2 linked regions of the Acidithiobacillus ferrooxidans ATCC 23270 genome follow. The protein of the gene in region 2 interacts with the protein of the main gene of each other region in a pairwise test. Links are inferred from orthologs where the notes say so. Each region holds a gene or a part of one and is shown on either strand. Other genes may lie near its edges.

The links.
Region 1: the proteins of minC (region 2) and AFE_RS07835 interact in binary tests that used the Escherichia coli proteins (3 or more experiments, as listed by UniProt). The link is inferred for Acidithiobacillus ferrooxidans ATCC 23270 from one-to-one orthologs.

The regions. Positions count from the first base shown.
Region 1 is NC_011761.1:1,456,587-1,461,014, forward strand. What follows is about bases 1-2,999. They hold AFE_RS07835 (carboxysome peptide A), read right to left. Parts: upstream 1,625-2,999; coding sequence 1,376-1,624; downstream 1-1,375. Other genes in these bases: AFE_RS07810 (ferritin-like domain-containing protein), read right to left, coding at 1-32; AFE_RS07815 (BMC domain-containing protein), read right to left, coding at 46-384; AFE_RS07820 (BMC domain-containing protein), read right to left, coding at 430-726; AFE_RS07825 (BMC domain-containing protein), read right to left, coding at 771-1,067; AFE_RS07830 (carboxysome peptide B), read right to left, coding at 1,099-1,365. Outside these bases: more of AFE_RS07840, read right to left, coding at 3,000-3,222; AFE_RS07845 (CsoS2 family carboxysome shell protein), read right to left, coding at 3,278-4,428. UniProt on the Escherichia coli protein: Probably forms vertices in the bacterial microcompartment (BMC) dedicated to ethanolamine degradation. It may be involved in transporting positively charged molecules into and out of the BMC.
Region 2 is NC_011761.1:11,989-17,803, forward strand. The notes cover bases 1,410-4,137. They hold minC (septum site-determining protein MinC), read right to left. Parts: upstream 3,276-4,137; coding sequence 2,544-3,275; downstream 1,410-2,543. Other genes in these bases: minE (cell division topological specificity factor MinE), read right to left, coding at 1,463-1,714; minD (septum site-determining protein MinD), read right to left, coding at 1,716-2,525; fdxA (ferredoxin FdxA), read right to left, coding at 3,306-3,632; topA (type I DNA topoisomerase), read right to left, coding at 3,629-4,137. In the rest of the region: AFE_RS00035 (fimbria/pilus outer membrane usher protein), read left to right, coding at 1-76; AFE_RS00040 (Csu type fimbrial protein), read left to right, coding at 73-537; AFE_RS00050 (DUF2442 domain-containing protein), read right to left, coding at 696-1,130; more of topA, read right to left, coding at 4,138-5,815. UniProt on the Escherichia coli protein: Cell division inhibitor that blocks the formation of polar Z ring septums. Rapidly oscillates between the poles of the cell to destabilize FtsZ filaments that have formed before they mature into polar Z rings. Prevents FtsZ polymerization.

The DNA of each region.
Region 1 (4,428 bases), 1.4 Mb from region 2 along the record:
AGGTAGCCCGTCATTCGCGGATCGTTCGCCATGGCCGCGCCGGCGCTAGCTGAGTGACTGCCTGACCACGCCATCCAGGCCGCTGTCACCGGCATCGGGCGTCTTCGGTAGTATGTTTTCTACCTCTGAGTGCACGCGGGCGATGATATGGGCGGCCACCAGTCCGTCGCCAACACGCTCACACGCATCCGCCCCTGCCCGTACCGCCGCATTCACCGCACCAGTCTCACCGCGCACCAGCACGGTGACATAGCCGCCGCCCACGAACTGGCGGCCCACCAGGCGCACTTCTGCCGCCTTGGTCATCGCGTCCGCCGCCTCAATCGCCGGCACCAGGCCGCGCGTCTCGATCATACCCAGTGCCACTCCGCTGACATTTATCATTTCCATCACTCCATGTTCCGGTTCGGTTGATTCGGATAATACGGTTCATTCCACCGGGCTGCTGGGCAGAATATTCTCCACTTCACTGTGTACGCGGGCGATGATATGGGCGGCTACCAGTCCGTCACCGACACGCTCACACGCATCTGCTCCGGCGCGTACCGCCGCATTTACCGCACCGGTCTCACCGCGCACCAGTACGGTGACATACCCACCGCCCACGAACTGGCGGCCCACCAGACGCACTTCCGCCGCCTTGGTCATCGCGTCTGCCGCTTCAATCGCTGGCACCAGGCCGCGCGTCTCGATCATACCCAGTGCCACTCCGCTGACGTTTGCCATTTTCATTACTCCTTCTCTGGTTCAGTTGACTCAAGTAATACTGCTCATTCCACCGGGCTGCTGGGCAGAATATTCTCCACTTCACTGTGTACGCGGGCGATGATGTGGGCGGCTACCAGTCCGTCACCGACACGCTCACACGCATCTGCTCCGGCGCGTACTGCCGCATTTACCGCACCGGTCTCACCGCGCACCAGCACGGTGACGTAGCCGCCGCCCACGAACTGGCGACCCACCAGACGCACTTCTGCCGCCTTGGTCATCGCGTCTGCCGCTTCAACCGCCGGCACCAGGCCGCGCGTCTCGATCATACCCAGTGCCACTCCGCTTACGTTTGCCATGTCCACTACTCCTTTTGGGTTAAAAAAATGGTTAGTTTCCTGTCTGGCTACCGCTGGGGTCCCAATGATCAATGATCCCGGCGATGGTCAGGTCTGTCAGTATCCGGTAATCTCCCGCAGCGTAACGGGCTGCCGAACCGCTCACGGCAATCACCCATTTGCCTGGTGGCACACCTACTGGGTCGGCGGCCACGCTGATCCGACCTTTCGCATCGGTGAGTACCCGGAGCGATGCATTCTGCAGCCCGGGTATTCTCCGGGTGGCCACGAGATCAGAGACGACGCGCATAATGTCCATATCGGATATCCTAATCTTCCGACCAGTGGTCGATGATGCCGACGATGGTAAGATCGCTCGGAAAGTCTTTGCTGCCCGCCGCTTCGCGCGCTGCGGATGAACCCACGCAAATCACCCAGTCGCCAGAAACACATCCCACCGCATCCACGGCGATGCTTCTTGCACCGCCTTTTTCCTTTACCACCAACAGTGGGCGATGCCCCATTTCCTTGATCCGGTTGGTCGAAACCAGGGTTTTTTCCACCTGACAAATCTTCATCGTGCGCTCCGTAATGCTGAGGCACCATTCGCCTCGACCGGTTCGATCGGGCTGCCCGGGGGCTTGTCCTGCACGGTCATGCCGCAGACCAGCAAACCCTGCCGATGCAATTCCGCATAGCGCGCCTCGATCGCGGCTTTGACCCGCTGACAGCGTTCTACAGTGCGTTCGCGACTGCCGGGCACGCGACGGTCATAGCGGAAATGAATCGCCACAGGCACGGGTAATCCATGCAGGACATTAAGCGTGCTAAAAATCTGAAGGCCCACGTCCAGATCCGGCCCTCCTTCTTCCACCGTGTGCAAGTAAACGAAATACGCCAGGTTGCGTACCTGGAATTCCTCAAATCCATCCCCCACGCTGATGAATCGCTCGTTATGGCCGATGTCCGGGTAGCGCCCACCCCAGTTGCCGCATACATACTCAATCTGCGACAGGTTGTTGATCAGAAGCGTGGCAATGAGTCGGCGCATACCCTCGTGTGGTTCGCCGTTGCCCTTGCCCCATCCGTCCGTAGCGCTGGCGGCTTGAATTGCCTGATACACCTTGAGTCGTGCATTGCTGGCATCATCGTTAACCGTGTCTTTATATAACGTCAGATTGCTGACGCAGCGATATAAACTCATTTCGCCATCCGCGTCGGGCACATGCACTTTAATGCCGTCGGTATCCGTATCGACACCAATCAGTAAGGTGTCGACCGAGGCACCGCAACAAAAACTGTTTTCGATGGCCTGACGAAATTCACGCAACCGCCCCAGGCCTGCTTCTGCAGCATCCCTCTCGCTGCTGTGATGCGCCGCACAACCCTCGTGGGCGGGGTCGGAACTGCTCCAGTGGTAGACCGCTATTTTTAGGTACCGCGTACCTGCATCGGCAGACACCGGACGGCCTTCGCGATAGCGCATCAGTTCGGTTTCGATCCAGCGTTTGACATTGGCCTCAACGTCGAACATGGCCCCGGCGTAAGCCTTGCGGCTGCGCACCGCGTCATCGGGCAAGCGCAGAATGTAGCGCACCAAGCCCTTCAGCCGCCCGTCCGAGCACGGTGTGATATCCACCGCGTGGTAGCCACAGTCGAGCAAGAACGAAGTCACCTCGTCTGAATTCTGCGGCACGGCCTGCGTTTGCTCCGCCATCAGGCGAATGGTGTGCATGACGCACGCCCCATACAGCGCGCGCATATCCAGGTTAGCTATCCAGGCATCCTCCAGAATTCCTGCCGGTAACAGGAAGCCAAGATCCGTGTGGGCAACGCGCTGTGCGCGTTCGAGAAAATCGGCCTCATGCTGCTGGGCGGCAAGGTGCTTTAGCGCCGGAATGATGGCTGCGAAGTGCCCCTTCACCGCCTGTTCGTGGGCCAGCAGGCGGTGGTTCTCCAACTCATTGGTGAGCGGGTGCCGACAAGGCCGTGCCGGATCCGACGAGCAGGCCGGGTTGGGTGCACTCTTCGGGCTGAGTACAAGGTCCCGCGCCGCAAATACCGGTTTCTGCGGCCGCGCTTGCAGCGTGCTGGCCGGCGTACCCAGACCGTAAGGTGGTCGGTTTACTCCTGGCTGAGGGCTCACATGCCGCCCGGGACGGTTTCTCGTATTCATCGCAATCTCTGGTCCATGCTGCGTGTGTGGGCGTACAGTCGCCGTCGGTATCACATCAACCTCGTGCACCGCCGGAATAGGTGATCGGAGAGCCTTTGGCATCGTTGCCGCTGCTGCCGGTCACTCGGCTGGTCGGCAACGCCGGCCGCTCGCGGTCTTTCATCTGGGAAGCCCCAAGCACCTTACCGCGTTGATCTCCACGCAAGGTCTGGTTGCGGCGCGTGGATGTGCCTTCGGTGCCGGTAATGCTTTCATTGCGCCTCCATGCCGCCCCCGTGATGGCAAAACCGCCCTCGTGCCCGTCTCCGGTGAGGCGACTGCGCGGCACTTCTGTTGCGGCGGTCGTTGGCACGGCACCATAGGCCTCATCGCGATAACGGAACTCAGGTGTGCCGGAAACCAGACCAGCCGCCAGATTCACCGGACCGGTAATACGTCCCACTGCGCCATAGGCAATACCGGTAACTCGGTTGAGCGGTCTCTCCTGCGCGCTGCGCGCGGGAGTCGTGACGCTAAAATTTCCGCGGACTGCTGCCACCTCCGGGGCAGCGACTGCCGTATGCGGCGCATCGGCTGGGCCACGGGTGAGTGGATGCATCCGCGTCCCATTTCCACTCTTGTGCAGTGCCCGTTGATCAGTGCCCGCATAAGGGGTGCCACTCAAAACCTGCCCTTCACCACGAGCAGATCCGGTCACTTTGTTGTCCGGTCCCAGCCGGATGCCGGTCATCATCGCATCGGCGACGCCACTTTGTTTTGCCATCAGTGCTTGTGCTGTGGCCTGGTGGTCCGAGGCACAAAATGCCGCGTACTGATCGGGACCCGCGTATTCCGTGCCCGTGACAGGCTGGCAACCGCCATATTCATCCCCGGTGACCTTGGGGCTGCGTTCCACCGACGTGCCGGATACCGGCTGTTCGTGCCAGGTGTGCGTCACGCCGACTTTTTCCGGTGTAGGAACGGGTTTGCGGTTGCAGGCCTGATACTGAGCCAGTCCAGCAGATTCGGTGCCCGTCACACTGGCGCAAACTCCACGTTCCGTACCCGTCACGCGGTTTCCAGGGGCGGTCTCCGTACCCGTCAAAGCATGCTCGCGCAGCGTACTCATCACGCTCACCTTGTGTGGAGCGCTGCCGCCGTCGCGACACAGGCTGCCAAACGACTCCGGCTGGTAATATTGGCTGCCGGTAAGCTTGCGGCAGGATC
Region 2 (5,815 bases):
TACCTTTACGTATCATCCCATAGCCGGCACGATTCCATCGATTGGCCCCCTAACCTGCCGGAAGGACGGACCATGAAACGGAAGCTCGCTTTAGCCGCACTGCTGATTTTTGCGCCGACGGCGGTCGATGCGGCCTGCAGCGTTACCGCCACCGGCGTTGCGTTCGGAACCTATGTGCCGTCCGCCGCCTCGAATTCCACCGGCACAGTGACGGTCAGTTGTAGCGCTACCCTTGGGCTGTTGTTCAATTGGACGATCGCGCTCAATGCGGGTGTCAACAGCGGTGGCAGCTTTTCCAACCGACGGATGGCCTCCGGAAACTCCTATTTATCCTACCAACTCTATACCGATTCCGGGCATACTACGGTATGGGGCGACGGTACAAGCGGCACCGCGACGGTCAGTGGTAATTGTCTAATTAGTTTCCTGGGCATACCCTGCTCTGGCAGCGCCACCGTCTACGGCCAGATTCCTGCCCTGCAAAATCCAAGCCCCGGCGCCTACACCGACACCATTACGGTAACGGTCACGTACTGACTGGTGATCCTAAACTCGGCGGTTATCCCCGCCGTTCCATGCTCACCTTGATGTTTTCCTTGTCCACCGGGATATATTTGGCGATCACCGCCAGGAGTTCTTCCTGCAATGCCGGCAGGAAGTCGGGGCGGTCTATAGTGGACCCCCTCATCCCGTTATTACGGTACGGCCTTCTTTTCCGTTGATGGCGGACGTCCGCCAAGCCGTCCGTTTTTTCTGGCTGCCTCTGCCTTGGCGGGACTTTTTGATATACCCCCTTTCCGTCCAAGGCTACGCATCCATGCGGATGCGCCGAGAACCCCCCGCGCCAATGCGGGGACGTACAGATCAGCGTCCAGCCGCGGGAAGCGTAACCCAATGCCATGCCCTTCTATGACGATCTCTGCCATGTCTGCGGGGGTGGCATGCTCCATGCCTTGAATCAACGCCGGTGGGATGTGCAGGCCAACGCCGTTGTTCAGCTCGACAACGACTTTTCCCGTAGGTTGGTCATAGTAGGCGGACACCGCCAGCGGGCCAGCGGCAAGCGTCTCCTGTCCACGCTGATTTGCAGCGTCCCAGTCGCGCTCAAGAATTTTGTCTACCTGGTCCATGGTGCCTCTCCAACTTTCCACAGAATAACGTCAATCGGGATATGCATTCTTCCAAAATGTGACGCATCACCGTTCTGGAAAAGCCGATATTCTCCCGTAGCTCCGGTGGCCCATCCGGGCAATGCAATATCAATACAGCTCTACAATCTCCTTGTACCACGTGCACATGAAAGGCATCACCCCCATAATTTTCACCAAGGACGCTTTTTGTTCTCATCGTGCCCTATTGGTTCTGGCTTATCGTCAGCAAGTCATCGCATTGACTTACGGGGTTACCACGTCGGTTTCGGGCCACCGACCTCTTGCTTATAGTTTTTGAGTGGCTGCCGTGCTCAGTGCTGATCCGGGAAAAGAACGTTCAATTCCAGCACTTCAAAATCTCCCCGCCGTTCCATGCTCACCTTGATGTTTTCCTTGTCCACGGGAATGTATTTGGCGATCACCGCCAGGAGTTCTTCCTGCAATGCCGGCAGGAAGTCGGGACCGTCGGCATCCCGCTCGTGGGCGAGGATCAGTTTCAGACGATCCTTCGCGACATTGGCGCTCTTTTTGCGGGAACCGAGGAAGTAATCAAGAAAGGACATGTCAGCCTCCAAAGAGTCGTTTGAAGAACCCCACCTTGACCGGCTGAATAAAGCGCAGGGGGCGCTCTTCACCGAGGAAGCGGGCGACGACGTCCTTATAGGCCTCTGCCACATCGCTGTTTTCCATGTGAATGGCGGGTATGCCCTGATTGGAGGCCTGGAGGATCACTTCGGATTCGGGGATCACGCCCAGCAGGGGGGTGCGCAGCAGCTCCTTCACGTCGCCCAGAGAAAGCATTTCCCCATCCTCGACGCGCTTGGGGGAGTAACGGGTGAGGAGGAGATGCTCCTTCACCGGTTCCTCCCCCTGTTCCGCCCGCCGCGAGCGGGCGGCGAGAATGCCGAGAATACGGTCGGAATCGCGGACGGAGGAGACTTCCGGATTGGTGACCACAATGGCTTCGTCGGCATGGTAGAGCGCCATGAGCGCACCCGACTCGATCCCCGCCGGTGAATCGCAAACGATATAGTCGAAATCCTTGCGCAGTTCATCCATGACCGCCGTTACCCCTTCGGTGGTCAGGGCATCTTTGTCGCGGGTTTGGGACGTGGGCAGCACGTAGAGGTTCTCACAGCGCTTATCCTTGATGAGCGCCTGCTGCAATTTGGCCTCGCCCTGGATGACATTGATGAGGTCGTACACGACCCGTCGCTCGCAACCCATGATCAGATCGAGGTTGCGCAGACCCACGTCGAAGTCGATGACGACGGTACGATAGCCACGCAGGGCGAGGCCGCTGGCAAAGGCGGCGCTGGTGGTGGTTTTGCCGACCCCACCCTTTCCGGAAGTGATGACAATGATTTTGGCCACGGTTCTTTTCTCCAGGATTTATATGTTTAAAGCCGTAATATGCAATTGCTCGTCGCGGCTGTAAATCTGTGCCGCTTTGCCCCAGAGGGGATAGCCAGGTTCCAGCGTCCGGTAGAGACCCGCGACAGAAACCAGTTCCGCCTCCAGGCTCATGCAAAAAATTCGCGCTGTCTCCTGCCCGTTGACACCGGCAAGGGCGCGGCCACGTAAGGGGCCGTATACGTGGATGTTGCCGTCGGCCATGATCTCGGCGCCGGCGTTGACGGCGGCAAGACAGACGAGATCGCCACCGCGGGCGTAGCTGCGTTGGCCACCGCGTATGGGGTGATCCATAATCAGACCGCCCGGATTTGCGGGGACGGGTTGCGCTGGCGGCGGCGTCTCCGGTTGCAGGGCGGCGTTACGCTCCTGGCCCCGCAAAACGGGAAGGTGCAGCGCTTGCGCCAGAGCCTGGTGGCCGGGCGCGGCATTACGCAAACCGACCGGGAACCAGTTGGCGGCGCGCAATACCTCCAGGATTTCGGGCAAAGCCAAAGGCGCTTCTTCGGGTATGGCACTCAGATCCAGGACCACCGGTGCATGGCGATGGAAATCGGCGGCCGCTGGGTGGCGACGATGCTCTTCGGCGATGCGTTGGGCGAGCTGCTGTGGATTATTGCTTTCCAGATGGAGGATGGAGAGGGTGAAAACGCCCCCTGACACGCGTAGGGGTGCGCTGGATTCCGTGCCGGGGGAGCGGGGGTTAGCCATGTTTCACGTGAAACATCGGCGCGCATCGCTTCATGAGCGTCGCAGCAAAGGGCGCTTGTCGCCCTTGCCATTCCAGGTTTCCGCATCCGGCAAAGCCGCTTTTTTACGGAGGATGACCGGCCAGTCTCGGGCAAGCTCCGCGTTGATGGCGGTAAAGTCGCGCTGATCGGGCGGTACCTCGTCGTCTGCGAAGATCGCGTCGGCCGGGCACTCGGGCACGCAGGCAGCGCAGTCTATACACTCAACGGGATCGATGACGAGAAAGTTCGGCCCTTCGTGGAAGCACTCCACCGGGCAGACCTCCGCGCAATCGGTATATTTACACTGGATACAGTTTTCGGTAACGACGTAGGTCATGAATCGCTGGCACCTTTCGCGGCGCGTTTACGGGATGGGGAGGTCTTGCCTTCGCCGGCTGACGGGCCCCTGGCTTTGGAAGCGGCGGGTTTTTTTGCCGCGGCGCTCGTCGTTTTGGCTTTCGCGGTTTTTTGGGCGGCAACCGCCGTGGCTTCCGTGGCCGGTTTTTTGGCCGTTTTCGCTGTGGTTTTGCGGGCGGGAGCAGCCTTCTTGGCCGGGGGCGCGCGCTTTTCGCGGGGCGGCGGCGGGCTGTATCCGGGCAGCAGGGCGGCGATTTCCGCGTCGCTGGCGTTTGCCGGGAAGTGGAAAGCACATTCGCTCTGCGGGCAGGCAAGCTGCTCTCCCAGCCGCTTGCCGCTTTTCTCGATCATGATGGGCCAGCCGCAACGCGGACAGGGCCGTGCCACCGGTGGTCCCCAGACGGCGTAAGTGCATTTGGGGTAGGTATTGCAGGAATAAAAAACCTTGCCGTAGCGGCTGCGTTTTTCGACCAGTTCGCCCTCACCGCACTGGGGACAGGTGACGCCCGATGACTTGGGCTGGGTCAGTGGTTCGATATGTTTACATTCCGGATAGCCGCTGCAGGAGATGAAACGCCCATAACGCCCGGTTTTGTACACCAACGGCTTGCCACAATCGGGACAATCGCGGCCTACGGGTTCGGCGGGTTCGCGCGGCCCGTCTACCGGACGGGTATAGTTGCATTCGGGATAACCGGAACAGGCCACGAAACGCCCATGGCGCCCGAGGCGCAGGAATAAGGGCTTGCCACATTGGGGGCAGGCTTCCTCCAGCGCCTCACTGGTCGCTTCGGCGCGGCTGACGTTGGCTTTTTCGTCGAGCAGCGCGCGGAAGGGGCTCCAGAACGCACTGAGGACGGGTTGCCATTGCTTTTCGCCGCGGGAGACGGCGTCCAGTTCATCTTCCATGCTGGCGGTGAAGCCGTAGTCCACATATCGTTCAAAGTGGTTGATCAGGAACCGGCCGACTACCCGGCCGAGGTCGGTAGGATGGAATCGGCGCTGCTCGACGGCGACGTATTCGCGGTTCTGCAGAGTCTGAATGATGCTGGCGTAGGTGGATGGTCGGCCGATACCGTGGGCTTCCAGGGTTTTGACCAGGGTGGCGTCGCTGTAACGAGGAGGGGGCTCGGTAAAGTGCTGTTCGGGATCGATGCCGAGCACCAGAGGTTCATCGCCGACATCGAGGGGCGGCAGGATGCGGTTGCTCTCATCCTCGTCGCCGTCGTCCTTGCCTTCCTGATAGACGGCCATGAAGCCGGGAAAGGTCACCGTGGAGCCGTTGGCGCGCAGGGTCCAGTGTGTCCCGGCATCCATATCCACGGCGACGAGATCGAGGCGGGCCGGCGCCATCTGGCAGGCAATGCTGCGCTTCCAGACCAGATCGTACAGGCGCCAGAGATCGCGTTCCAGCACCCCCTGGAGGGATTCCGGGGTGCGCGCGATGTCCGTAGGACGGATGGCTTCGTGCGCTTCCTGGGCGTTCTTGGTTTTGGTCTTGTAGCGGCGCGGCGTCTCGGGGACAAATTCGCTGCCGTAGTAGCCATCGATAAAAGTACGGATCGAGGCAATGGCCTCCTCGGCGAGATTGACGGCATCGGTACGCATATAACTGATGAGGCCCACGGTCTCGTTGCCGATATTGATGCCTTCATAAAGCTGTTGGGCAACGCGCATGGTCCGGCTGGCGTTGAAGCCGAGCTTGCGCGACGCTTCCTGCTGCAGAGTGGAGGTGGTGAAGGGCGCGGCCGGCTGGCGTTGCCGGCTTTTGCGCTCCACTTCCCGGACCCGCAGTGCCTGGCGACCGAGGTCGTCTTCCATGCCGCTACGAATGGCCTGGGCCTGGTCACCGTCGGCGATGTCGAACTGTTCGAGCTTTTTATTCTGCCAGTGGGTCAGGCGGCCGGTGAACGCGCTGCCCGCGTGTTGCAGGCGGCTGGCGATGGTCCAGTATTCGCGGCTGACGAAGGCCTCGATTTCGTTTTCGCGCTCACAGATCAGGCGCAGGGCGGCACTTTGTACCCGTCCCGCGGAGAGCCCCGGACGCACCTTGCGCCAGAGCAGCGGTGACAGGTTGAAGCCCACCAGATAATCGAGGGCGCGGCGCGCCTGCTGGGCGTTGACCAGATCCATGGCGATTTCGCGGGGATGGGCAATGGCCTC